One region of the Paenibacillus sp. FSL R7-0345 genome, then DNA from elsewhere that is predicted to be linked to it. Evidence: riboswitches for the same ligand, from Rfam matches in the RefSeq annotation. Region 1 holds a riboswitch; each other region holds the start of a gene.
What was found. A riboswitch is a leader RNA that binds a small molecule or an ion and turns the genes downstream of it on or off. The one in region 1 is predicted to bind cyclic di-AMP.
Positions count from the first base shown of each region.

Region 1 (5,810 bases):
GGCGAATATGTCATCGTGGTGGAGGGAGAAAGCAAAGAGGAAGCAGAACTAGCCGAATCCTTATGGTGGCGTGAGCTTAGTATAGAGCAGCATGTTGCCCACTACGAAACATCCGGCCTGACCCGTAAGGATGCCATGAAAAAAGCAGCCTCTGACCGCGGTCTGGCTAAACGGGATATTTATAATGCCTTGCTGGAGCAGGAGTGAGAGGGAGCAGAGCGTAAGAGTCCAGTTTAATGCTCTTCTATAATGAAGCTACAAAACTCCAAATATGCTGCTGTGATCAGATTAATTACAGAAATAATTGTATTTTGTACATCTATTCGGCACAAATAGTTCCTTTTATTAGATATAAATGTAATTTATACATTTATAATTAAGGGAATTACTCAATGGTGAGGTTTATTATGGATATAAGTGTATAAAATGCATTTAAAAATATTTACCATTCTATATGGGATAATTTAACTGTTTAGACTACAGCTATTCCACCACAGTAAGCGATTCCCGCAGGGAGAACGCGTGTCTCCTCATCCGTATCACGAGAGCGCCCTGCGCAGCCCTAATAGGCAAATTGCCTATCAGGGAGTCACTCGCATAACAAGGCCCTGAGGGCTTGCCCGAAAGAGGGCCGGGGCCCTTTGGGGCCCTCCCTGTCAGGGAGGGTTTGGGAGGGTAGGAAAAAAATTAACTTTTTTATTCTGGTTTAATCATCTTGGCTTAAAGTTTTAGATGAAGTCAAAATAAAGGGGGATAACGGGGGAAGCCCCCGCCAGGAAGCCCCCGTCATAAACGAAAAAAAATACCTCCCGCATTTACGGGAGGCCAAGGAGATATAAAAAGGTTAGAATTAACAATTGGATTAGTTCTTATTATAACCGATTTGATTTAATTTGTCACAGGGGTAGGGATAGCAGAAATGCATTCGTGACAAACAATTTTTCCTTTGAAGTAAGTAACGTTCTCAGCATTGCCGCAGAAAATGCACGCAGGCTCGTACTTTTTCAGCATGATCCGCTCACCGTCCACGTAAATTTCGAGCGCATCTTTTTCTCCAATGCCCAGAGTACGGCGCAATTCGATCGGAATAACAACCCGTCCAAGCTCGTCTACTTTTCTTACAATTCCTGTTGATTTCATCATTGCAATCTTGCTCCTCTCAAAGTTCCAAAGCGTCATTATTCGACATTGTTCACCGTTTTATGATATTTATAATACCAACCATTCCCAAAACAGTCAACCTTTTTTGAAACTAATTTTAGGGAATATTTTAAAGAAAACTTTTATAACCCCTGCGGTTATCCCGGTTTCACGGAAAAGTGCATAAAAATGGAGTGTCGATTTATGGACGGCTCAAATACCATAATTCGACAAACTATGACATAGTTCTTTATTATAGACGTAATACCAATGAATTACTAATAAAAATTAAGCTAAAGGAGCTGATTCCATGAAACAACTGTTGTCAGAGGAGAAGGTTTTTAAGGACCCGGTTCATAATTATGTCCACGTACAGGAAACCATTATCTGGCGGTTGATTAATACGAAGGAGTTTCAGCGTCTGCGGCGGATCCGCCAGCTCGGCACCTCCTACCTCACTTTCCATGGTGCAGAGCACAGCCGGTTCTCGCACTCGCTGGGGGTATATGAAATTACGCGGCGGATTATTTCGCAATTTGAACGGAGCGGTTATAAGGACTGGATGCCTGAAGAGAATCTGCTGACCCTATGTGCAGCTCTGCTGCATGATGTGGGGCATGGACCGTTCTCCCATTCCATAGAAGAAGCTTTTGAAATGAACCATGAGGACTGGACTTGCCGGATCATTCTGGAGGATACAGAGATTACCGCAATTCTGCGTGAGGTAGCTGAGGATTTTCCCGAGAAGGTCGCTTCTGTCATCTCCAAAACTTATGAGCACGAAATTGTAGTAAATCTGGTGTCGGGACCGCTTGATGCGGACCGGATGGATTATCTGCTCCGTGATGCCCACTATACCGGAGTTAACTACGGTACTATTGATATCGACCGGATCCTCAGAATGCTCCGCCCTTATAATGGCAGGGTTGTGGTCAAAGAATCAGGCATGCATGCTATAGAAGATTATCTGATGTCCCGGTACCAGATGTACTGGCAGGTTTATTTCCATCCGGTGACACGGAGCTCGGAAATTATTTTGCGGCAGATTTTCCGCAGGGCTAAGGAGCTTTTTGAGAGCGGGTACGCATTCGGGTTCATGATTGAGCCTTTAAAGGATTTGTTCAGGGGTGAGGTAACGGTCCAGCAGTATCTACTAATGGATGAAGCTATGATTCAGACGGTCTTTATGCAGTGGACACTGGAGCAGGATGAGCTGCTGAGCGACTTGTGCTGCCGGTTTATACACCGTAAACTGTATAAATATGTAGAGATCGAGAACCTGGACGCGGAGAGAATTGACGAAATCCGCCGCAGCTTTGCCGCAGCCGGGCTGAATGCAGAATACGACCTTGAAATTGATTTTCCGACAGATCTTCCCTATGATGTATTCCGTCCGGGAGATGCTTTCGACAGTAAACAGATTCTGCTGCTGGACCGCCATGACAGGCTGAAGGAAATCTCCGAGGTTTCCGATATTGTACGCTCTATCAGCGGAATTCACCGCGGCAGATACCACTTGTATTTCCCGCAGGACAAGCTGAATAAGGCACTTGCGCAGCTGCCAACGTCAGTGGCCGAGATTTTTGCAAAATAATACAAAAAAAGTTGGCATTCATCATAGAAATGAAGAAAGAAAGGAAGCTGCACTATGCGACTATTTGACACACATACCCATCTGGATGCTCCACAATTTGATGAAGACCGCGAGGAAGTGATCTCCCGGGCAAGGGAGGCCGGAGTAACAAAGATGATCAATATCGGTTTTAACCGGGAAACCATCCCCACAACCATGAAGCTGGCCGAGACCTATGATTATATTTATGCAGCTGTCGGCTGGCATCCGGTTGATGCTATTGACATGATGGAGGGGGATCTGGAATGGATCGCTTCGCTGTGCAGTCATCCGAAGGTGGTTGCCATCGGGGAAATCGGTCTGGATTATTACTGGGATACTTCTCCGAAAGAGGTACAGCATAAAGTACTCCGCAAGCAGATCGGGCTGGCCCGGGAGCTGAACATGCCAATCTGTATTCATAACCGTGATGCCCATGAGGACGTAGTAAGGATTTTGCGGGAAGAGAAGGCAAATGAAGTGGGCGGGGTTATGCACTCTTTCTCAGGCAGCTGGGAAACGGCAAAAATGTGTCTCGACCTGGACTTTCATCTGGGCTTCGGCGGGCCAATCACATTCAAGAACGCCAGGGTGCCCAAAGAGGTGCTGGCGAAGACGCCGCTGGACCGCCTGCTGATCGAAACAGACTCCCCCTATCTGACTCCACACCCCTTCAGAGGCAAGCGGAATGAGAGCAGTTATGTTAAATTAGTTGCAGAAGCAGCGGCGGAAATAAAAGGGATTGATTTACAGGAATTAGCGGAAATTACGTATGCGAACGCACTGGTACGATTTGGGATTGTCTGAAATCGGGAGGAAAACCGGTGAAAAAAGAAGTATAACCGATATATTAAATCATTTTAATCTTAAAATGGACGAATATTACAATATTTTAATCATTTTTTTGCGTAAACGTGGTTGAACCGTCCTTTACAACATGCATCAAAACAGGATATCATCTTTTCAGTGCAGTGAGCTGTTGTTACTGTGACAGTCACTGATTCATGGATCGTCTCGCTGAGTCTCCGTATGGAGAACGGGGGAACCAATATTGCACTGCCGCATGGGCGTACATAGAGTACAACACAAGATGTGCCGCAGACATTATTTGATTTCTTCACGTGGTCTTTGGGGTGAATTTGAGGGCAACCGCCGTGAGCGGGTGACCTGAGATAGGGCGTCTCTCTTATGCCCGAACCCGACAGCTAACCCCGTAAGCGCAAGTAAGAGAGGAAACCTCGTGCATAAACATTCCCGCGTATTCTAACACCCGGAGAAGCCACGAAAGAGTCCTCTATAGAACTCTTTTTGGCTTTTTTTGTTATGAATAATGCGGCTGTCCCCAGCATACTGTTATATAACAGGTTGTGGGAGTTCTTATGCCGGGCAGGCGATCCATGAGCAGGAAACGCTGAAGTTATGCGGGCGTATCCTGTTGCAATCTCAAACCTAGTTTCGTCAGATATGATTCAGTCAACTTTGATATACTATTTGGACGACGGGGCTATGTAAGGAGGATGGAGAGAATGGGCGTATTCCAACCAGAAGTATCCCATGATTCGCAATCATCCAGCAGGTCTTTCGCATTACGGTTAAAGCAGGTGAATCCTCGCGTACTTTCACTTGCAGGTGCGGTATCGATTGTTATCGCGCTGTTAATTCTGCTGTACGTACACGGCCAAGGCAATAAAGTAATTAACTTAGTAATAGACGGAGAAGTGCGTACGCTTGAAACGCGTGAATCGCTGCTCAGCGACGTGCTGGCTAAGGAACAGATTAGCCTTACAGCGCATGACCAAGTATCCATAGGCCTTAGCGATGAAATACAGGACGGCGACCGTGTTACGATTACCCGTGCGCAGAAGCTTACGCTTACTGCAGACGGCGCAACTAAGACGCTGTACACCACCGAGGAATCGCTCGGGGATGCCATATCCAAGCTGGGCTACAGTCTGGATGGCGACGACAAGATTTTCCCTTCGCTAGATACCGCAGTTACATCTGACATGAAAGTCAAGATTGTCCGTATTACCAAACAAACGGTACAGCAGACAGTAAGCTTGCCTTTCAAAGTCATCAAAACCGCAGATCCTTCCCTGTATAAGGGAGACGTAAGAGTTGCACAGGCAGGCAAGCCGGGCGCCATCATCCAGCATTACCAGAAGATCTATCAGGATGGTGAACTGGTCTCCAAGACCATGATCGGCAAGGAAGTGCAGACTGTGACCAAAGACAAGATTATTGCCGTTGGTACCAAGAAGCTTCCGACACCTGTTGTTGCTGCAGCAACAACCCCAACCCAAACCAAAACAACTACCTCCAGCTCTGCTAAAAAAGTAGCAGCAACAACGAACGTCGCGCATAAGGCAGGCGTAGACTTTGAGTACAAGAGAATGATCAAGAATGTTTCGATGACGGCTTACTCTTCAGAAGAGCCCGGTATTGGAACCAAGACGGCTTCTGGAACACGCGTAACTGAAGGCCGTACCATTGCTGTAGATCCGGATGTAATACCTATCGGCTGGTGGGTGTACATTGAGGGATTGGGATTCCGCCGTGCAGAGGATACAGGCGGTGCCATTAAAGGCAACAAGATCGATGTCTACTACGATTCACTAAGCCACGCCCGTAATTTCGGACGGAAGTCCCGGACGGTATACGTCATTGGACCAGTGAAGCCGGAGCTGAATTAAGGCCACGTCTTTTGCAAATTAGCGGTTTATAAGATATAGTGGGGATAGCACTTTATGAACGGGCTAGCTCATCACTTATACATTCTTTAGCCAAAAAGAAGAGGAGCGAATCCTCTTCTTTTTGTGTTGTAAGGGAAGGAGCATATATATATGATCAAGGAATTAATTGTAGTGGAAGGCAAAAGCGATACGGTTGCCGTTAAACGGGCGGTGGAGGCCGATACGATAGAGACGGGCGGTTCAGCAGTGGACCGCAAGGTAATTGCCAAGATTGCGCTGGCAATGGAACGCAGAGGGGTAATCATCCTTACCGATCCCGACCATGCCGGTGAACGGATACGCAAGATTGTCTCGTCCAAGGTGCC
Region 1 is NZ_CP152002.1:31,616-37,425, forward strand. It holds gene rsmI (16S rRNA (cytidine(1402)-2'-O)-methyltransferase) at 1-207, shown strand, start outside; gene NST84_RS00140 (AbrB/MazE/SpoVT family DNA-binding domain-containing protein) at 889-1,143, opposite strand; gene NST84_RS00145 (HD domain-containing protein) at 1,451-2,734, shown strand; gene NST84_RS00150 (TatD family hydrolase) at 2,789-3,559, shown strand; cyclic di-AMP (ydaO/yuaA leader) riboswitch at 3,758-3,987, shown strand; gene NST84_RS00155 (G5 domain-containing protein) at 4,279-5,445, shown strand; gene rnmV (ribonuclease M5) at 5,596-5,810, shown strand, end outside.

Region 2 (5,810 bases), 770 kb from region 1:
TGGAAATAGGAATCAGCACATTTTTGGAAACGACACCCGATCCGGTGACCGGCAAGGTAATTAGCCATGCTGAAAGACTGCGTGAGGCGGTTGAGGAAATCGTCCTGGCCGACCAGGTCGGACTGGATGTATACGGAATCGGAGAGCATCACCGGGCCGATTATGCCGGAAGCGCGCCTGCGGTTGTCCTGGCGGCTGCAGCGGCAATGACCAAGAACATCCGGCTTACCAGCGCCGTATCCGTACTTTCATCGGATGACCCGGTACGGGTCTATCAGCAATTCGCCACACTTGACGGCATCTCTAACGGACGGGCGGAGATTATGGCTGGCCGGGGATCTTTTATCGAATCCTTCCCGCTGTTCGGCTACAGTCTGGACGATTATAATGAACTATTCGAAGAAAATCTCGAGCTGCTGCTGAAAATCCGCGCCTCCGAGAAGGTAACCTGGCGCGGCGGCCACCGTCCGGCGATTGACAACCTGCCTGTCTATCCGCGTGCGGTACAAGACCCGCTGCCGGTATGGATTGCCACCGGCGGCAATCCCGAGTCGGCTATCCGGGCGGGCATGCTCGGTCTTCCGGTAGCATTCGCCATCATCGGCGGCATGCCGGAACGCTTCGCACCGCTGGTGAAGCTGTACAAGGAAGCCGCGGCGCGGGCTGGGCACAACCCTGACAAGCTGCAGATTGCGACCCATTCCCACGGCTTCGTCGGAGAAACAACCGAGCAGGCGGCGGCTCTGTTCTATCCTTCCACCCAGGCGCAGATGAATGTGATCGGACGCGAGCGCGGCTGGGGTCAGAGCTACAACCGCGCAACCTACGACGATGCCCGCAGCCTGCGCGGAGCACTGTATGTCGGCGACTCCGAGTATGTAGCAGAGAAGATCATTCTGCTGCACAAAAACCTCGGCGTAACCCGCTTCTTCCTCCACGTCAACGTCGGCACCATGCCGCACCGCGAGGTTATGCGCGCGATCGAGCTGCTCGGCACCAAGGTTGCCCCGATTGTACGGCAGGAGCTGGCCCGGAAATAACGTTATGTAATGTAAAAGAGATGCCCCGCAGACCATCCCCCGGTCTGTCGGGCATCTCTTTTTTGGCGTTGTTCAAGGTCTGAGCTGCAGTTAACCGCCTATGGAATCAAATTTGCTCACCACTCCGTTTTTGTAAACCTGAATCGCGCTATATTTCCCGCTGCTGTCACCAAGCTCAAAAAACCTTATTTTTCCCAGCCGCTGATCCGTATACTCTGTTGTCCCCAGCTCATTCACATCTAGTCTTAATAAATGATCCTTTAATTCTGATTTCAACGACTCCAGATACTTCGCTTCCTTATCCCTCCCGGTTACCAGGTGGTTAACGATAAGATAAGCCTGCCCGCCGGCAGGTGAATACAGATACAGTCCGCTTTTATCCTTGATCTGGTTTACAAAGCTTCTAGCACCACTGCTAAGCTGCTTCAATTCTACCTCTTTAGGCTCTCCTTTAGCTAAACTGCTGCATCCTGCTATAATAGCAACCATAAAGATACACAGACAGCTTGCTACAGCAGTCATTTTTCTCATTATGCTCCTCCTTAACCCACCCCGGATTTATTGCGTACCCACTGTATACGTCACGGTCTTCACTTTTCCGTCAGGCAGCGTTGCATAGGTGAAAGTCATCACGTTTCCCTCCCGCTTCTTCAGCACCAGCATTTTTGTCAGATAAAAGTCATCCGAGCCGTCTGCCCGGTCCCACTCTTTACGGTCCCCGGCACTGATCAGTTGCTGACTAAGATTGACGCTTGTCCCGCTTGCTGTATGAATGGCAAATAACTGTGTGCTTGTCATTAAGCGCGCCAGAATAATATCTTCCGCCGCGTATTCGATGGTGTAATTCCCTTCTGTGCCTGTGATGCTTTGCAGGTCAAAGAGCTTACCCGGACTCCCGTCCGCGTTTATGTACTGGACACTCCCGCCGTCAGTCATGTAGAGCTGGCCCGTCTTCAGCAGTGGAGCTTTTATGTATGATTTGGCCATATAGTGATAGTCCATCTGCTTCAGGATTTTGCCGTTCCGGATCAGTACCTGATAGCTGTTGCTGAAATCATTGAACATCGCATAATGGTTATCGGTGAGCAGCAAAAGCTCCGTACCCTTACCTACATTCTTAACCGCAAGGCTATGGGTATAAATCAGATCCGTAAACGGCAGCGCCCCGATCAGCACCGGCTTTCCGGTAACGGAAGCACTATAAAATACATCGCCGTTCTTTTGGGAGACCCAGTACGTCCTGCCTTGCGTGGAAGCAACCGAATAACGCAGCTCGTCCACAATATTCAGGCGGTTGCTGTCTTTGTCATACACCGTTTTGCCGCCCAGCAGACTGACTGCCGACACCAGCGGGACATAGATTTTACCTTTGAGGATACGGGGTGCTTCAGCCAGAGTTGACGCATTGCCGTCTACCGTTGCGTTAACAGTACCGGCAGTTAATGTAACTTCATGTCCCGGACGGATCAGCTTCGCTGACTTCGTACTTTGGTTCCAGGTGAGTGCGTAGCCCATCGTCTCTGCCAGCTGCTGCAGCGGAACAAGCGTAGTACCAGAAGTAACTACCTGGCTGCTGCCCAGCGAAGTCTCTTTGTAATTCAGCTGAATAACACTGTCCGCAGCCGCAGATGCCGCTCCCGGACTTAAAGCGATGGCCGCGGCCAGAATGCCGGCAGCCAGCTTCCCATTTTTCATTATGTAATCCTCCCCCATGCAGATATCTATGTATTAATGGACGAGATTATTTGGAAAAAGTTTCAATATTATTCACGGATCCCAAATAAAAAAACACCCGTTTGTTCCGCAGCATAATACTGCAGACAAACAGGGTGTCACTGGTCATTCATACTACTGGTTAATCAAATAGGGAATCACCGGATACGAGATCAGATTGCGGTCTCTGTGGGCGGCAGTCACGGTATCGCTGTGTGCGCTCAGAACGCCATTTTGCAGCAAAACCGGCCGGAAGCCCCGTTCGCTCGCCCCATTGTAGGTAAACTGCACGCAGTGCTCAGCCGAGAAGCCGGAGATAATCAGCAGCTCAACACCGTGCTCCTTCAGAAGCTGCTCCAGCTCTGTTTTCCAGAATGCGTTCGAATGCTCTTTGGTAACTTTCAGGTCACTGTCCGCTACCCGGATTTCCGGAATAATATTATAGCGCTCCTTGGTATCTTCCTCTATTCCCTCAATATCCTGAATGTGAATGACCAGCTGGTCCTTCTCCCGGAGCATGTCCGCCACATAATTCATATATTCGCAGCCGCGGTCCAGCGTCTTCTGATCCACGTAATCCCGCACATGAATCTCCTGCATATCGATGATCAAATAGCCCAGCTTCATCAAGACCCTCCTTGTTGTAAAAAGATATGCCGATATCGTACAACACAATCAAGCAGTAAGCCAAATAAAGTTTAATTATAATTTTCCTTGAAAAATATTATGCCGTGCACTCTGCCAACAGCTTTGACTTCAGCAAACTTTGCAGGTTATACTTGAACTACGCTTAATTTCCAGTATTTCCAGCTGGAAAGCGGGGGAACCAGTCAATTGGGGCGAATCATTGAGTAATGCAATGTAGGGTACCATCTTACCCGAGTCCGTCAGCTAACCTCGTCAGTAGTGGATGGGTCTGCTTTTTTATGTTTATAACATGAGACCCTTGTGCTAAGGGTCTCTTTTTGTGTTCTTTAGAGGCCCTGCTGGCTAACAGTTTGGCTTTTGACATCAAGGCTCCCTATTGTCTCGCCATTAGGAGAACAAAGGAGAGATTCATGTGCAAAAGGTACGATACATAACCGACATTAACAAAATGGAAATGCTGCCTGAAGCGGAAAGATCGCGGCTCAAAGAGGTCACGGACAAATTTGTGTTCCGGGCGAATGACTACTATTTATCACTGATTAATTGGGAGGACCCGGAGGATCCCATCCGCAAGCTTGTTATTCCCGCTGAAGGTGAGCTTATGGAATACGGCCAGTGGGATGCCTCTGATGAGGAGGCCAACTACGTCGTTAATGGCTGCCAGCATAAATACCGGACCACCGCGCTGCTGATTGTCTCCGAGGTTTGCGGTGCCTACTGCCGCTATTGCTTCCGTAAACGGCTATTCCGCAACGATGTCAAAGAAGCCTCCTCCGATGTCACCGCCGGAATCGAGTATATCGCCGCCCATCCTGAAATCAACAACGTCCTGCTAACTGGTGGAGACAGCCTGATTCTCTCAACGACCAAGCTGCGTTTCATTATTGAGAGCCTTAGAGCTATTCCACACGTCAAAATCATCCGCCTCGGCTCCAAGCTGCCGGTATTCAATCCGATGCGTATCTCTCAGGACCCTGAGCTGCTGGAGCTGATCCGCACCCACTCTACTGTAGAGAAACGAATTTATATTATGGCGCATATTAATCATCCGCGGGAAATTACACCTGAGGCCAAACGGGCCGTAAGAGCCCTGCATGATGCCGGCGCGATTATCGTCAATCAGACTCCGGTGCTTAAGGGCATTAACGATGACCCTGCTGTTCTGGGTGAGCTGCTGGACCGCCTGTCCTGGGCCGGAATCACGCCCTACTATTTCTTTATTAACCGGCCGATCGCCGGCAACCGTGAATTCGTCCTGCCGCTTGAGCAGGTATACCGGATCGTCGAAGAAGCCAAAGCCCGAACCTCAGGCCTCGGCAAAAGAGTCCGGCTCTCCATGAGCCACTCCTCCGGCAAAATTGAAATTCTGGCTATTGAAGACGGCAAAGCCTATCTTAAGTACCACCAGTCCCGCGATCAGGAGTACGGGAAATTCATGATTCTCGACTGTCCGGAAGATGCCGAATGGTTCGATGACCTCCCCGGAAACGAGCAGTACTGGAGCAAGCCTGTGAAGAAAAGCGCGGGTGTCATTCCGGTACCTCTTCAGGTTTAGTCCTGACTAAGCTAAGTGTAAAATTGTCATCTATTTCTGGGCGAAACCCCTGAAATCGCTCTACTAGTTGTAAAAACGTCACTTATATCTGCCGATTTGGCCATAATTAGAAGCTGAGGCTAAAAATAAGTGTAGTTTTTCCAACTAATGGCTCCACTAAGCTGAATATCAAAGAATTAAGTGCCGAATTTCCAACTAAATGCCACCATGTATTCAAAAGCACCCAAGCAAAAACCGGCCCCGCTCTGAATATCATCAGAACGGGGCCGGCTTCACTTCACAACATTAAATTATCTCTCTCCTAATCCCACACTGGACAGGAAGAATTCATATTCCAGCGGCTGATCCGCAGGAGTTCTGTATTCCGGATGAACCGGTGCACCCCAGCTGTCGTCACCGCCGACGCCCATTTGTCTGCCGGCAACAGTCACTACAGTGTAGTGAACCTGCGGAAGCTCAAACGGATGAGCAGCATGCTCCAGCTCGAATGCAGTGTAAGGCGACAAAGTGCACTCTACAGGCGCGCTTGCCGGAGCTGTAATCTGCAGCCCGACTCCTGCTTTATCGGTAATGCTCACGCGGCGGACGCCGGTGCGGTTACCCGATTCCTGCGGTACAAGGTAGCGGGACGGCAGGTCCTGCACCTTCCGGCTGAACACGCCGAGTCTGGCGCCGAATGCACGGTCGATGTAGTTCTCCTCAGGTCCCATCGCATACCACTCTGACTGCTCATAGTCAGCCGACATTTTGAAGGACAAGGCCACAATCGGCACATCCGGAAGTCCGGCAGCACCGGAATAGCGTGTACGTACTCTTACCGATCCGTCGCCGTATACGGTATAGGCTGTTTTGAA
Region 2 is NZ_CP152002.1:6,236,535-6,242,344, forward strand. It holds gene NST84_RS26970 (LLM class flavin-dependent oxidoreductase) at 1-1,040, shown strand, start outside; gene NST84_RS26975 (hypothetical protein) at 1,131-1,571, opposite strand; gene NST84_RS26980 (copper amine oxidase N-terminal domain-containing protein) at 1,599-2,735, opposite strand; gene NST84_RS26985 (isochorismatase family protein) at 2,889-3,380, opposite strand; cyclic di-AMP (ydaO/yuaA leader) riboswitch at 3,531-3,672, shown strand; gene NST84_RS26990 (KamA family radical SAM protein) at 3,814-4,956, shown strand; gene NST84_RS26995 (glycoside hydrolase family 2 TIM barrel-domain containing protein) at 5,247-5,810, opposite strand, start outside.
Region 2: another riboswitch for cyclic di-AMP. It lies ahead of NST84_RS26990 (KamA family radical SAM protein); the one in region 1 lies ahead of NST84_RS00155 (G5 domain-containing protein).

Region 3 (5,810 bases), 540 kb from region 1:
ACAAATGCTCTTATCCCTTACCCTTTCGGCAGGACTGCTTACCGGGGCGGCAGTTCCGGCCGTGGCTGCTGCTCCCCAGCAGCCGGCAGTAAAAGTGAACAATCAGACCGTAGAATACAAGAGCGGCTCACCGGTCAACAATCAGGGTACAACGCTTGTTCCGCTTAGAGCCACGCTTGAAGCGATGGATGCAGAGCTGCAGAATGCGGCTGGCGATACCATCTATGCGATTATTGACGGCAAAGCCGTTACGCTGAAAAGCAAGCTTACAGTCATTAATGGTGTAACCTATGCGCCGGTCCGGGTGCTGGGCGATGCTGCAGGCTACGAAGTCAGCTGGGATGCACAGACCCGTACGGTCATCCTGAAGACCAAGACAGCAGCCGGCGGCAGCCAGACTGCTGTAAATACCCAAGGCGGCCGCGGCTTCATGTGGGAAGTCCAGAGCAATGGCAATACCGTGTATCTGGTCGGATCGATGCATATTGCGGATGAGAGCTTTTACCCGCTGAATGCAGAATTTGAAGAAGCCTTTGCCGAAGCCGATTATCTCGGGGTAGAAATTGATATCAGCAAAGCAGCCGACGAGGCCTCGCAGAAGCTGGTTTTGGATATGGGTATGTACCAGGACGGTACGACGCTGAAGGATCATATCTCCAGTGAGACATATGCCAAGCTGGGCGAGGTGCTTAAGCAGGCGGGCGTTAAGGCAAATGCACTGGACCAGTTTAAGCCTTGGGTAGCAGAAACGACACTCAGCAGCCTGAAATCAGCGACGGCCGGCTATGAGGCTTCCGCCGGAATCGACCTGTACTTTATCCAGAAGGCGATTGAGCGCAAAATTCCGATTATGGAGCTGGAATCCTACGAATCCCAGCTGGGCATGTTCAACAACTTCTCCAAAGAGCTGCAGGAGGCTAATCTGCTGTCAGCGATTGAAAATTACGATCAGATTGATGAGAGCGTCGATGTAATGGCCGAGATCTGGAAATCAGGTAATGATGAGCAGCTGCTGCAGCTGACCAACAGCTTTTCCGGAGATGCTGAATATTACAAAGCCATGCTGGTTGACCGCAACATCGGTATGGCCGACAAAATTGACGGATATCTCAAGAACGGCAAAAACGAGGAGTACTTCATCGTAGTCGGCGCAGCACACTATCTGGGTGAGCACGGCATCGTGAAGCTGCTGCAGGATAAGGGATATACAGTAGTGCGGAAATAGATGAAATAATAAAAACGGGTATCGTCCTGACAGGGCTGATGCCTGTTTTTGTTTTGTGTAAAAAAGGCTTAATCTGCGGAAGGCTGGTGATCTCGCCGGCAATAGTGTACCTTTGTACTAAGGAGTGGTAATCTTGAACATCAATTTAAAAACACCTGTACTGGTAGCTGTTTCCATCCTGCTGATTATAGCCAGCAGTCTGCTGCAGCCGGAGGGAAGTACACTGCTGGGCGCTCTGCAGACACTGCTGCTGGGTCTGGGGATTCTCGGCTGCCTGATGGCTTTCCTGCGTTTTACCAAGAGCAGTAAGAAGAACAATACCGGCAGGAAAAAGAAATGAAGCAATTTGAAGAAACAGAGAGTAAAAGCGGAAAGTAAGCGTTATTTACGTGTTTTTCTTCTTCCCCGGAGGTTATTTTGCCGGGTTTGACGATTTACAAGCAGGTGCTGCAAAAGGTATGATACATCTGTTTAAGCTAACTTCATAAGATATCCGCTTAATTTCCGTGTAATGGAAAGCGGGGGAACCAACAACCGGAGGCCGGGGCAAACAGGCCGGGCCGGTTATGGGGTGAATCCTGAAAGCTGAATGAGAAGTGAACTCTCAATACGGCAGACAGGTAGGGCGACTCTCAACGCCCGAATCCGTCAGCTAACCTCGTAAGCGTATTGTAGAGAGGATCAGCGCATTGTGACCGTTAACTGGACCACAAAGGGAATCCTTTGTGGTTTTTTGCTGTGTTTTAATAGATAAATTCAGATAGAGAAGCAAGGGGAAGGGGAGACGGAAATGGACGTTCAGGAGGACTATGCACTAATCTGTGCACCGACAAAGGCGGGAGAGCAATTTATCAAGCTGCTCAAAATGAAAGGCTGCAGATTCGCAGGCCTCGCCAATAATCCGGCCGAGAAGCAGCGGCTGACAGAGCTGGGGGTTGAGGTGATTTTTGAAGTGGATACCCGGCATCTGAACACCTGGCTCAGACCGCCGTTCCCGGTAGGCCGGATCTATCTGTTCGAGAGCAGTGTCGCCTTATGCTGCCGGTATGTGCAGATGTGCCGGACATGGACGAGCGGGCCGATTTCCGTAATTACAACCTCCATGAGACCAAGGTTAGTCTACAAAGGGCTTGGGGCTGACAATGTGATCTACAGCCACAGCGGGCAGGTGGGGCATCTGGCGGCGGAGTGCGAATAACGAAAGGCCGGCAATGATAATAAAAAAGGTATTCCCCGGGCTTCGGACCAGGGAATACCTTTTTATTGTACAGAGTAAAAAGTGACGTTACCTTGCAGCCGCAATCAGTTCCTGAAGCTCAGGCAGGTTGAAGCCTTTAATGGCACGGTCGCCGGATACCGTTACAGGGATACCCATGAAACCAAGCTTTTCAACTTCCTCCTGATACACTGCGCTGGCCATAATATCGCGCACTTCAAAGGGAATGCCCTCATTGGTGAGCAGCTGCTTAACCTGATTGCAGTCGCTGCAGCCTGCGGTGGAATAGACAATTACCGGCTGGCTCATTGCTCAACGGCCTCCTTGATGGCGTTACGGGTAATTTTCCAGTGGGAGGTGTTCCAGCTCACTTCGCTGCCGTCCAGCAGGAAAATCTGCGGGGATTCATGCTTGATGCCGAACTCCTCGGCAATCTGATTGGAGACCGGACGGTCCTCAATAACATGGACAATCGCTGCCGGTGTATCCGAGCTTTGAACATAAGCCTGGAACTCCTCATGCGCTTTGGCGCTGATCGGGCAGGTTGTGCTGTGCTTGAAAAGCAGTTTTTTGCCGGGTTGCCCGACATATTGGTGCAGTTCGTCAGAAGTATGCAGCTGTTGAATAGACATCGATATCACCCTCCTGGGATACAAAATTAGTAAGCAGTACTGCCGGTTAAACATAGCTGTTAACCTGTAACTATGATTGTAGCATAGTTAAAAATTAAAGCAAAAGAAAGCTTGCAGCATTCCGCTGCCGCCATCCGGGAGCTTCCGAACGTTGTAAAAACCTGGGGGGCGTGCTAAGGTGAGGGAGACAGGCTTTACGGTCAAAACAGCCTTGAAAGGAAAGAGGTGTGATCTCTGATGCCAGAATTGAAAGCCCTTGCACTGGGCAGCTATACCGACGTGAAATATCATCCTTTTGCCGGAGTGGACGAGGAGTTTAAGGAGATTCTGTCGCCTGCCTTTACGGTTGAGCCTTCCGAGGATTTCGGGCTGCTGAACCCGCAGACACTGGCGGAATATTCGCTGGTTGTGTCTTACACGGAGTTCTCCGACCACAAAATTGCACCTGCCCACAGCGGGGCGCTGCTGTCATATGTAGCAGGTGGCGGCGGCCTGCTGGTTGTCCATAACGGCATCTCCATGCAGCGTAATCAGGAGCTTGGTGTGATGCTGGGCGGACATTTTACCCATCACCCTGACTATACGGCGCTTGGAATCAATATTCCGGCGGCGGTCCGGGAGCATCCGATTGTCCAGGGGATTGAGGATTTTGTAATCGAGGACGAGCCGTACTACTTTGATATGCAGCCGTATTTTGAGACAACGGTGCTGGCGGAATATCTGCACGGGGGAGCGATGCGGCAGGCTGCCTGGTGCCACGAATTCGGGCTTGGACGGGTCGCCTACCTGATGCCGGGGCATCATCTGCCCTCTTTCTCAAGTGAACCGTTCCGCAAACTGATCAACAGAGGTGCCTTGTGGGCGGCCGGACAGTTGTAATCCTACAGAGGTGACTTAAGCAGCAGAACTTAAAGCAAGGCAAAAAAAGCGGGAAACGCCATGTGGATCATGCGCTTCCCGCTTTTTTGTGCAGATGAAGAAATATTAAGCGTCGCTTGAAGCTGCACGGGGCTTCTCGGCAACCGGTACAACCTCGTTATGATATAGCGCTTCCAGTACTTCGTTCTTCAGGCTGTCTGTGAACGCGCTCCAGGTTTTTTTGCCTACACCCAGCTCGTCTCGTCCGATGGACTGGAGGGTATCCAGCCAGACCCGTTTATCGTTGATAATCCCAAGCTGCTCCTGAATGTTCTTATAGTATTCTTCATGAGTATGAAATTTCTGATTAAGTGCAAAAGAGGCAGCATTCGCCGTATAGCGCAGCTCCTTGGCGGCAATTCTCAGGTCATGCAGCGCTTCAAAGGCTTCGGGGGATGTAGCGTCCGGCCCCTTGAACAGTGCCTTGCAGGTTTTTTTCTTCTGGTCGAAGGCTACCTCAAGCTCACGCATAACAACGTTGGCATCCTTTTTCAAGGTCAGAGATTCCAGCGGCCCGGTGAGAAAATCGTTCCACAAGCCATCCAGCTCCTTCCCGGCCAGCTGCGGAAGCTCGGCTTCCAGCTTTTTGCGGTATTTTTTGCGCTGGTCCTTCTGGTGCTTGATAACAGCCTTCAGCAGTCCGGCCGTCTTGTCATCACCGTCTTTTTTGGCTACCTTGCGCCGTTCCTTGAACGATTCAATCAGCACGTCAGCATCCCGGACTTTACCGAGCCGCTTCTGGGCTTTTTTGAAATGGGAGTATAGCTCTCCGGCGCCAGAATGGTCAGGGTCAAGGATCGACAGCAGAGTCAGCAGCTTGCGGCTGTTCACTCTGGCCTGGTGGATATCCTCTTCCCCGAAGCCCTTCAGCACATCCTTGCTGTAATCACGGAAGTTGACATAGAGCTTGATCATCGCCTGCTCCCACTGCCGGGTTTTGTTCGTCTGCTTGTCGTTGGTCAGCTGGTCTACGGTCATGCGGCATCACTCCTATATGTGGTGTATTGCTATTGCATGAGTTTCGGCACATCCTTCGTTCAATACTGGGACGATCTTCCTTGCTATAAGGATAACGGTTGCCGGGGCTGATTTCAAATGACTTTGCCGCTCTTTTATGCATACGGTCAGGGGATGGGTTACAATGGAGCAAACTCCGGTTTCCCGGAAGCAAGACTCAGGGACTGACGGACTTGCGGCGTGTTAACTAATTATCAACGGAAGAGGGGAAACATCAGTGGTTTCATATGAAAATGGGGGTTTGCTGGACAAGCTTTTTGAAGGGCAGGAACGCAGAACAGCGAGTACACTTCCGGCAAAAATGGTGCTGTTCGAGCATCCGGCCGAAGAGCTGACCGCTGCAGAAGCGGAGGATATGCTCATCCCGTTCGCGTTCGAGGAGGCGCTGTGCCGGGATATCGGAGCCGGGCTGGTTCCGCCGTGCCTCCATATCTGGAGCCATCCCGGCGGGGTGGCGCTCGGGCTGCGGGACAGCAGGCTGCCTCATGCGGCGGCAGCGATGGCCGGGCTGGAGCAGGCCGGCTACGCCGCGGCCGTCCGCCATTCCGGCGGGGCGGCCGTGCCGCTCGACACAGGCATTGTGAATGTGTCGCTAATTCTGCCGAAAGCTCCGGGCAAGCTGGACTTTCACGATGATTTCCGGCTGCTGGCTTCGCTCATTGCCGAAGCCGCAGCTGCCAGCCATCCGCAGGCGGCTGCACAGATCAGGGCAGGCGAAATCGCCGGCTCGTACTGCCCCGGCGATTTCGATATGGCGATCGGCGGCCGCAAGTTCTGCGGCATCGCCCAGCGCAGGCAGAGC
Region 3 is NZ_CP152002.1:572,907-578,716, forward strand. It holds gene NST84_RS02480 (TraB/GumN family protein) at 1-1,225, shown strand, start outside; gene NST84_RS02485 (hypothetical protein) at 1,359-1,565, shown strand; cyclic di-AMP (ydaO/yuaA leader) riboswitch at 1,710-1,909, shown strand; gene NST84_RS02490 (hypothetical protein) at 2,016-2,423, shown strand; gene NST84_RS02495 (glutaredoxin family protein) at 2,511-2,750, opposite strand; gene ytxJ (bacillithiol system redox-active protein YtxJ) at 2,747-3,073, opposite strand; gene NST84_RS02505 (ThuA domain-containing protein) at 3,311-3,952, shown strand; gene NST84_RS02510 (CHAD domain-containing protein) at 4,058-4,969, opposite strand; gene NST84_RS02515 (lipoate--protein ligase family protein) at 5,226-5,810, shown strand, end outside.
Region 3: another riboswitch for cyclic di-AMP. It lies ahead of NST84_RS02490 (hypothetical protein); the one in region 1 lies ahead of NST84_RS00155 (G5 domain-containing protein).

Region 4 (5,810 bases), 3.2 Mb from region 1:
TTGGTTGTCATTATTTTTGTGGGATTATTTATGCTGGCCGCAAGAGACTCATCAACAGGAACTTCAGCCGCACCGGTTGAATTCAACTACAGTGAAATGTCAAGACTTGGCAGTGAGAATGCACCTGTCAAAATCGTCGAATTTGGCGATTACAAATGTCCGGCTTGTGCCCAGTTCGCAGGTGTCATTAAGCCGCAGATTGTTCAGGAGTATGTAAATCAGGATAAAGCCGCTTTATATTTTGCAAACCTGGCCTTTATCGGAGATGATTCCAAAACCGCTGCCCTCGCAGCCTTGTCTGTCTATAATCAGAACAGCGATGCATTCTGGACCTACTATGATGCTCTTTATGCTAATCAGGGTGACGAGAACAAGGAATGGGCGACTGCAGACTTCCTGGTGGAGCTGGCGCAGAAAGAGAATCTGCCAATCGACTTCGATCTGCTCCGCAAAGACATTGAAGACAAAACCTATAATAGCCAGGTGGAGAGCGAGATTCAGCTAGCCTCGGCCTCCGGAGTATCTTCAACCCCGACTATATTTGTAAACGGGGTAATGGTGAACGAGCCGTTTAACATGGAAGCTATTGACGCCCAGATCCAGGCTGCTACTGAAGCAGCGGCTGCCGAGTGATGAGGTTTTCTGCCTTCTGCCGCCGCCATTGTCTGTATCTGGCCTGGTTTGTTTCCATTATTGCTGTTGCCGGCAGCCTGTACCTTAGTGAGGTGCTGAAATATGAGCCCTGCAAGCTGTGCTGGTTTCAGCGGATCTTCATGTACCCGCAGCTATTTTTGCTGGGAATTGCCACGTATCGCGGGGATAAAAAGATTATTCCGTACGTGTTACCTTTAAGTATCATTGGCGGAAGCATCTCTATATACCATTATGCCGAGCAGAAGATTCCTGCGCTGAGCAAGGTGCTTCCATGTACAGTTGGCGTTCCCTGCAATCAGGATTATATTAATCTTTTAGGCTTCATTACCATCCCTTTAATGGCACTTACAGCCTTCACCCTGATTACCGTTTTATTGTGGACAGGACGCAAGGATGCGGACGGGGAATAGGCAGCAGACAGGCGGAATTTAAAGCATAAAATTTTCCTGAATTTTTTGTCACAAATAACATCCAAAACACGATAAAACCATGAGACAGAGGGATAATGCAAGAGAATGAAAGCCCGACTTATCCCGGGTCCTGGAATCGCGTGTTTTGGATGTTTTTTCATTCCTTTTCATTTGTTTCACAGCTTTACTGGAAAAGCTTTGTAGACTATCATTAAGCCTTGTGAGAAGTTGAATACGCGCTGAATTTTCCGTAGGGAAATCGGGGGAACCATACTCGGCCGCAAGGCCGTCGGGGTGAATCGGAGACAGGCCGAAAAGGCTGTAACCGTAGGGCTTTCCACAGCCCGAATCCGCCAGCTAACCTCGTAAGCAAAGGTGGGATAATGACCATGCGCTAGGCATGCGGATCATTTCCGTATGCTTATTTTTGTGCCTGCATTTATGAAAATTCACCTATGAAAACGATGAAAACAGCGCACGGTATAACCGGTTCAACTAACAAAGAGAGGAACTGTTACAACAATGGTAAGCAAGGTAAAACGACTATTGATCGGACGTCCGATGAAGTCAGATGAACTCGATCATGAAAAGTTATCCAAGGTGAAAGCACTGGCTGTCCTGTCTTCTGATGCGCTCTCGTCTGTGGCCTACGGAACGGAACAAATTCTCCTGGTACTGGTGGCTGCAGGCTTCACTGCCATCTGGTACTCATTGCCAATCGCGCTTGCCGTATTGGGTCTGCTGGCCATACTCATTTTATCCTACCGGCAGACGATTTTTGCTTATCCGCAAGGCGGAGGGGCCTACATCGTAGCCAAAAGCAATCTGGGTGTTCCTACCGGCCTGTTAGCCGGCGGCTCTTTATTAGTAGATTATATACTTACTGTTGCGGTTAGCGCTTCGGCGGGTACGGACGCGATTACATCGGCTTTTCCAGGCTTGCATGATCATACGGTGCTTATTGCAGTTTCTGTTATTATATTGCTTACTATTGTCAATCTGCGCGGGGTTACGGAGTCTGCTTCTTTTATCGCAATCCCGGTATATTTGTTCGTCGGCTCGATCTTTTTCCTGATTGTTGCGGGTGTGTTTAAATACTTGACGGGGGGCGCCCATGCCAGTGTGCCTGAGATCGGCTCGGCGGTATCCAATGTCAGCCTGTTCCTGCTGCTAAAGGCGTTCAGCTCCGGCTGTTCGGCCTTGACCGGGGTAGAGGCAGTATCCAATGCCATTCCGAACTTTAAAGCTCCTGCTGAAAAAAATGCCGCCAAAACCCTGATGATGATGGGGCTTATTCTCGGCGTAATGTTCACAGGCATCACCCTGCTGGCTTACTGGTACGGTGTTACACCGGATGAAAAAGCCACAGTTGTTTCACAAATTGCCGAATCGACCTTCGGCCGCGGCGGTTTGTACTTCTTCATCCAAGGAATTACGGCTGTCATCCTGTTCCTGGCAGCAAATACTGCTTACTCGGCATTCCCGCTGCTGGCCTTCATGTTTGCCAAGGATAAATATTTGCCGCATGCCTTTATGGTCCGCGGAGACCGGCTGGGCTTTTCTAACGGGATTATTTTCCTCGGTGTGCTGTCGGCGGTGCTGGTGGCTGCTTTTCACGGAAATACAGAAGGTCTGATTCCGCTCTACGCTGTCGGTGTATTTATCCCGTTCACTTTATCGCAGCTGGGAATGATGGTGCACTGGTTCAAAACAAGACCAAAGGGCTGGCAGAACAAATTTGCGGTGAATACCGTTGGTATGCTGACTACGCTCACTATTACGCTGATCTTCATTATTACGAAATTCTCCAGCGTATGGATGGCGTTCATCTTCCTGCCGGTTGTTATGTTCGTGTTTCACCGGATTCACCGTCATTATCTCAACACGGCAGACCAGCTGCGGATTTGCCCGGCAACCGATAAGCCTTGTATTAAAGGAAGTACAGTAGTCGTGCCTGTTGCCGGTGTGACCCGTGCTGTACTGCATTCGATCAGCTATGCCAAGTCTTTGACGGATAATGTGGTAGCAGTATATGTAGGCTTTGATGAGGAAGAGATTCATAAAATGGAGCAGAAGTGGGAGGAGTGGAATCCTGGCGTGCGCCTGATTGTCCTGCGTTCCCGGTACCGGAGCATTATCCGTCCGCTCGTCAAGTTTATTGATACCGTCGAGTGGAAAACCGCTTCAACGGATCATATTACAGTGCTGATTCCGCAATTTATTACGAAGCACTGGTGGCAGGCCATTCTGCATAATCAGACCAGCCTGTTCATCCGTTCCTATCTGATGAATCAAAAGGATATCGTTGTAGCGACAGTACCTTACCATTTGCACAAATAGACAGGTGACATGAAGAAACAGCTGCTTCCGTTGATGACGGGGCGGCTTTTTTATGCACTCTTGTACAACTTTCATATATTTGCGATAATAATAATTGAGAACCAATATCAGTTGAATGATAAACAATTTCAATTGCCCTGGCACTGAAATTCATACATACCCAAAAATCACAACCATTATTAAGGAGTGGAGATAATGTCAGAACGTTTGAACACGGAACAGCTAAGTATCGGGTACGCGGAAGCAACGATTGTCAAAGGGTTGAACCTGTCGCTGCCTACAGGGAAAATTACAGCGCTGGTTGGAGCTAACGGCTCCGGTAAGTCTACGATTCTGAAAACAATGGCCCGGATTATGAAGCCCAAGAGCGGAAGCGTAATGCTGGACGGGAAGTCCATTCATACCCTGTCGACCAAAGAGGTGGCCCGCCAGCTGGCGATCCTGCCGCAGAATCCGACGGCTCCGGACGGACTGACGGTGTCCGAGCTGGTCAGTTACGGACGGTATCCGCATCAGAAGGGCTTCGGCACAATGACGCCGGAAGACCGCGAAATTATCGCGAATGCGATCACGGTAACCGGCATGGATGAATTCCATGACCGCCCGATTGACCGTCTCTCCGGCGGTCAGCGCCAGCGCGCCTGGATTGCGATGGCACTGGCTCAGCAGACGGATATTCTGTTCCTGGACGAGCCGACTACGTTCCTTGATATGGCACACCAGCTGGAAGTGCTGCAGCTGCTGCAGAAGCTGAACCAGGAGGAAGGCCGCACGATCATTATGGTCGTGCATGACTTGAACCATGCTTCCCGTTATGCGCAGCATATGGTGGCCATCAAAGCAGGCACAGTCATCAGCCAAGGGGCTCCTGCTGAGGTTATGACACCGGATGTGCTCCGCAAAGTATTCGGCATTGAGTGCGATATCGTGGCCGATCCGCGTACCGGCGTGCCGCTGTGCCTGCCGTATGAGCTGGCGGCTTATAAGGCTGCAGGATTGTAAAACAAACAACAAGTGGCACGCATACAGAGGAGGAAATGGAATGAATGATGCACAACAGCAACAGATACAGGATTTCAGCAGTACATTTGATCTGCACCACGGTATTCCGGAAGGGGCAGTGCACTCTTTTAATGTTGCAGAGATGACGGATGAAGCGGGAATGAGAGCCTTTGTCGAGTGTTACAGGCCGCTTATCAAAGGACTGGATGACAAGGTGGCTGCAACCTATTTTGCCGGTGCTTTTGGTAATGTGGCCCTTGCGGTCCAATATGCTCTTTCTGTCTATTCTGCCAGTCCTGGTATCAGTCTGTCCGACTTGTCTGTGCACCTCATTCCATCTAATGGATATTGGCGTGTAGTCTTCTCCCTGGACGAATGGTCATTCACTCCGGCTCCTGCAGACGCCAAGCTGCGGACAGACTGGCGCAATGAACAGCTGACGCAGTTCTACCGGGATTCGGCTGCTCCGCTGATGTCCATGCTATCGCATGTCACAGGCCTTGCCGGAAGCGAAATCTGGGGCCAGCTGCCCACTAAGTTCAACTATTATCTGGAGGTTTTTACCTCCCGAGATCTTCCTGCAGGCCTGCCGGAAACTTTGCAGGAAGATTACCGGTATCTTCGCGAAGAAATGCCGGCAGAGGTGTTCGGCTTGAAGAGAAATCCGTTCCATGTCCAGGTGCGCAAGATCGAATCGCTGGCTGAGCCCGGTAAGACCGTGAATATGCGTAACCGCTGCTGCCTTTATTACCGCACTGAAGGCGGAAGCTATTGCTACACCTGTCCGCGGATGAAAGAGGATGAGCGGGCGGTGCGCCGGCTAGAATTCCGCAATACGGCCTCTGCCGGGCAGGCGTAGATCATATTTTGCAAAATTGCCGCATAAACTTCGATAGCACAGCATCAGCCGCAGGCTCCCGTCATTGACAAGGGAGCCTGTTCGTTGTTACAGTTGGGGATGCCATTAATCAGGCTGATAACGTGATTATGTATTGATTTATAAAGGAGCATGAACATGAATATAAGCCAAATTGAACAGGATTTGCAGCAGCTTCTTCCGGACGGAACGGTAAGAAGCCGGGAACTGCTGAAGACTTATGTATTTACGCAAATCGGCGGTATAGCCGACATTCTGGCTGTACCAGCAAGCTATGAGGAAATACAGAGTGTTGTTACATATGCCAGCAAGAATAACATTCCTTTAACCGTGCTGGGCAACGGTTCTAATGTCATTATCCGCGACGGCGGAATCCGCGGGATTGTGCTGTATACTTCGGTTTTGGATAAGATGACTATAGAGAACGGGCTGCTGATTGCCCAGTGCGGCGCCAAAATTATCGATACCTCGGCCTATGCGCTGGAGCAGGAGCTGACGGGCCTGGAATTTGCCTGCGGCATCCCGGG
Region 4 is NZ_CP152002.1:3,792,212-3,798,021, reverse strand. It holds gene NST84_RS16035 (thioredoxin domain-containing protein) at 1-633, shown strand, start outside; gene NST84_RS16030 (disulfide oxidoreductase) at 633-1,064, shown strand; cyclic di-AMP (ydaO/yuaA leader) riboswitch at 1,292-1,451, shown strand; gene NST84_RS16025 (APC family permease) at 1,587-3,404, shown strand; gene NST84_RS16020 (ABC transporter ATP-binding protein) at 3,600-4,406, shown strand; gene NST84_RS16015 ((2Fe-2S)-binding protein) at 4,447-5,265, shown strand; gene murB (UDP-N-acetylmuramate dehydrogenase) at 5,422-5,810, shown strand, end outside.
Region 4: another riboswitch for cyclic di-AMP. It lies ahead of NST84_RS16025 (APC family permease); the one in region 1 lies ahead of NST84_RS00155 (G5 domain-containing protein).